Regions from separate parts of the Streptomyces achromogenes genome, predicted to be linked through region 1. Evidence: riboswitches for the same ligand, from Rfam matches in the RefSeq annotation. Region 1 holds a riboswitch; the other holds the start of a gene.
The links. Region 1 has a riboswitch for S-adenosylmethionine ahead of QF032_RS11510 (aminotransferase class V-fold PLP-dependent enzyme). Riboswitches for the same ligand answer to the same signal wherever they lie in the genome.
Positions count from the first base shown of each region.

Region 2: linked by a shared signal. The riboswitch ahead of thrC (threonine synthase) and the one ahead of QF032_RS11510 (aminotransferase class V-fold PLP-dependent enzyme) in region 1 are both predicted to bind S-adenosylmethionine.

Region 1 covers NZ_JAUSYH010000001.1:2,543,701-2,545,896, reverse strand. The annotation lists gene trpD (anthranilate phosphoribosyltransferase) at 1-1,042, shown strand, start outside; SAM riboswitch class IV at 1,118-1,234, shown strand; gene QF032_RS11510 (aminotransferase class V-fold PLP-dependent enzyme) at 1,416-2,196, shown strand, end outside.
Region 2 covers NZ_JAUSYH010000001.1:4,057,606-4,059,801, reverse strand. The annotation lists gene QF032_RS18090 (glucosyl-3-phosphoglycerate synthase) at 6-950, opposite strand; SAM riboswitch class I at 1,115-1,270, shown strand; gene thrC (threonine synthase) at 1,289-2,196, shown strand, end outside.

The sequences.
Region 1 (2,196 bases):
AGGCGACATCGCGGCGGGCCGTTCCTGGCCCGACGTGCTGAACGGCCTGCTCTACGGCCGCGACCAGGGCGCGGACGCCACGTTCTGGGCGCTGGACCGGATCATGCGCGGCGAGGCGACCGACGCGCAGATCGCCGGGTTCGTGGTGGCGCTGCGGGCCAAGGGCGAGACCGTCGAGGAGATCAACGGGCTGGTCCGGGCGATGTACGAGCACGCCAACCTGATCGAGGTGCCGGGGCCGACCGTCGACATCGTCGGCACCGGCGGCGACGGCGCGAAGACGGTCAACATCTCCACGATGTCGGCGATCGTCGTGGCCGGTGCGGGAGCCACGGTCGTCAAGCACGGCAACCGGGCCGCGTCCTCCGCGTCCGGCGCCTCGGACGTCCTGGAGAAGCTCGGCGTCAACCTGGAGCTGACCCCGCGCCGGGTGGCCGAGGTGGCCCAGGAGGCCGGGATCACCTTCTGCTTCGCGATCAAGTTCCATCCGGCGCTGCGTCATGTCGGCGCGGCGCGCGGCCAGTTGGGCATCCGCACGGTGTTCAACATCCTCGGCCCGCTGACCAACCCCGCCAGGGTGCGGGCGCAGGCCGTCGGTGTCGCCGACCCGCTCATGGCGCCGGTCGTCGCGGGCGTCTTCGCCGAACGAGGCAACTCGTCCCTGGTCTTCCGGGGCGACGACGGCCTCGACGAGCTGACCACGACGGCCACCTCCCACGTGTGGGTGGTGCGCGACGGCAAGGTCACCGAGGAGACCTTCGACCCGCGCGACGTCGGCCTCGACCTGGTTCCGGTGGAGGCGCTGCGCGGCGGGGACCCCTCGTACAACGCGGAGGTGGCCCGCCGTCTGCTGGAGGGCGAGCGCGGCCCGGTGCGGGACGCGGTGGTACTGAACTCGGCGGCGGCGCTCGTGGCGCTCGAGCCGGGCGGCGGGACGCTGGCCGAGGAGATCCGGGCCGGCATGGCACGGGCGGCCCAGTCGCTCGACTCCGGGGCGGCCAAGCGGGCGCTGGAGCGCTGGGTGGCCGCCAGCAACGCCTGACGTCCGTGAGACGCGGTCCCGCCATCCGGACACGGGTTGCGGGACCGTGATCGGCTCGCGTAGGTTCCTGTACCAGGTCATGAGTGACAGTCATGAGGCCCCGGCCGACTGTCCGGCAACCCTCCGTCCGTGGCGGGGTGCCCCGGGTGAAGACCAGGCCGTGGGCAACGAGGTCCACGGCAAGCGCGGATCCCTCGCACTCTTTCGAGTGAGAACGCCAGGGGTCCTGGGTCGTCCGAGGGAGTCTCCTGTGAGCAAGCGAATGCGCTAGGGCGTCGAGCCCCGCCTCCGCACACCCCTTTTCGCCTTCCTCCGTGCTCGAGCCATGTCCGCTCGCGCGGCGGTTCCCCCTTTCCTCTCACGGGAGTTCGCCATGTCCGTCTCCACCGCTGCCGTCACCCGCCCTGTCTGTGCCCCGTTGGACGTTCTGGGCCGTGATGTCACCGTCCCGCTCGTCACCGGCGGCGAGGTCGCCTACGCGGCCCTCGACTACGCCGCCAGCGCCCCCGCCCTCCAGCGCGTCTGGGACGACGTCGCCGCCTACGCCCCGTACTACGGCAGCGTGCACCGCGGCGCCGGCTACCTCTCCCAGCTCTCCACGGACCTTTTCGAGAACGCCCGCGCAACCGTCGCCGAGTTCCTCGACTGCCGCCCGGACGACCAGCTGGTCTTCACCCGCTCGACGACGGACTCCCTCAACCTGCTGGCCCGCGCCCTGCCCGCCGACTGCCAGGTCTTCGTCTTCGAGACCGAGCACCACGCGTCCCTGCTGCCCTGGCAGGACGCCCGGGTCACCTACCTCGACGCCCCGCGCACCCCGGGCCGGGCCGTGGAGACCCTGGAGCGGGCCCTCGCCGCCCGCGACCCGCACGGCCCGGCGCTGGTCTGCGTCACCGGCGCCTCGAACGTCACCGGCGAGCTGTGGCCGGTGCGCGAGCTGGCGGCGGCGGCGCACGCCCACGGTGCCCGGATCGTCCTGGACGCCGCCCAGCTGGCCCCCCACCACCCCGTGTCGGTCCAGGACCTCGACGTCGACTGGATCGCCTTCTCCGGCCACAAGCTGTATGCACCCTTCGGCTCCGGAGTGCTGGCCGGCCGCGCGGACTGGCTGGTCGCGGCGGACCCGTACCTCGCCGGCGGCGGCGCGAGCCGCA
Region 2 (2,196 bases), 1.5 Mb from region 1:
CGCGGTCAGGCCACCTTGCGGCGGGCGTACTCCGCGATGTCCGTCATCGGCGGCCGTTCCTCCGTGTCGACGGAGTAGGTGTGCGGCTCGAAACCGTCCGGGCCGCGCTCGAACTGGGTGAGGGCGGGGCGGACGAGGTGGCCGCGGGCCAGCCGCAGCTGGGCGGTGCGGTAGATCGCCGCCGCCATCCGGCCCAGGGCCTGGCCGTCCTGGTGGCGGTGCTTGCGCACGCCGACGTCGACCTGGGCGAGGGCGTCGAGGCCCACCAGATGCAGGGCGTCGACCAGCATGCCCAGCTCCACGCCGTAGCCCACCGGGAAGGGCAGCTGCTCCAGCAGGCTCCGGCGGGCCGCGTACTCGCCGCCGAGCGGCTGCACGAACCCGGCGAGCTGCGGCCAGTGCATGTTGAGCAGGGGGCGGGCCATCAGCTCGGTGACGCGTCCGCCCTGACCGGCCGCGCCGCCCAGCGGACGGTCGTACATGGCCTTGACCAGGTCCACGTCCGGATCGGTGAGCAGCGGGCCGACGATCCCCGAGACGAAGTCGGAGGAGAACTCCCGCAGGTCGGCATCGATGAAGCAGACCACGTCCCCGCGGGTGACCAGCAGCGAGCGCCACAGCACCTCGCCCTTGCCGGGCGCGGCCGGGATGCGGGGGAGTATCTCGTCGCGGTGGACGACGCGCGCGCCCGCCGCCGCGGCCACCTCGGAGGTGCGGTCGGTCGATCCGGAGTCGACGACGACGATCTCGTCGACGAGCGGGACCTGCCGCATGAGGTCGTGGCGGATCACGGCGACGATCTCACCGACCGTCTCCTCCTCGTTGAGCGCGGGCAGCACGACGCTCACCGACTGGCCCGTGCGCTGTTTGGCGGCGAGAATCCGGTGCAGTGGGCGGTCCGTCAGGGACCAGGAACGGGTGCTCAGCCAGCGCTCGACTTCTTCCAGCACGTCGGCGGCTCCTCTGCGCTCTCTCGGCGAGACGGTCCTGCGTGATCCATCTCGCGGTTCGGACGACTATCTCAACTGTCCTGGCCTTCGGTTACAGTCTTGGACAACGCCGGTGACCATCGCATGTCAGGGTCGTCGACGCCCACAGATCAACAACCGAATACCGCTCATCCAGAGGGGCAGAGGGACACGGCCCGATGAAGCCCCGGCAACCCTCCAGTCGGTTCTCGTAGATCAGTGTTGATCGTTCAGCGAGGCTCCCGGCTCGGGAAGGTGCCAAATCCGTCTCACGGCGAAGTGCGTCGTGAGGAAGATGAGGAGAAAGGGCCTCGCCTCACATGGCTGCGCAGACTGTTGCAAGCACCACGGACTCTACGACCTCCGCTGTCGACCTCGGTCCGGCCACCGCGTTGAGCTGCCGCGAGTGCGGCCACCGCGTCCCCCTCGGTCCGGTCTTCGCGTGCGAGAAGTGTTTCGGCCCGCTCGAGATCGCGTACGACTTCTCCTCCTACGACACGGAGGAGCTGCGGAGGCGTATCGAGGCGGGACCCGCGAACATCTGGCGCTACGCGCCGCTGCTGCCCGTCCCGGCGGACGTGGCCGGCAAGCCGAACATCAACCCCGGCTGGACCAAGCTCGTGCAGGCCGACAACCTCGCCCGCGAGCTGGGCGTCGACGCCGGCAAGCTCTTCGTCAAGGACGACTCCGGCAACCCGACCCACTCCTTCAAGGACCGGGTCGTCGCCCAGGCCATCGAGGCCGCCCGCGCGTTCGGCTTCACCACGCTCTCCTGCTCCTCCACCGGCAACCTGGCCGGCGCCGTGGGCGCCGCCGCGGCCCGCGCCGGCTTCCGCTCGTGCGTGTTCATCCCGCACGACCTGGAGCAGGGCAAGGTCGTCATGGCCGCGATCTACGGCGGCGAGCTCGTCGGCATCGAGGGCAACTACGACGACGTCAACCGCTTCTGCTCCGAGCTCATCGGCGACCCGGCGGGCGAGGGCTGGGGCTTCGTCAACGTCAACCTGCGGCCCTACTACGCCGAGGGCTCGAAGACGCTGGCGTACGAGATCTGCGAGCAGCTCGGCTGGCGGCTGCCCGACCAGCTGGTGGTGCCCATCGCGTCCGGCTCCCAGCTCACGAAGATCGACAAGGGTCTGCAGGAGCTGATCAAGCTCGGGCTGGTCGAGGACAGGCCGTACAAGATCTTCGGTGCGCAGGCGGAGGGGTGCTCCCCGGTGTCCGTCGC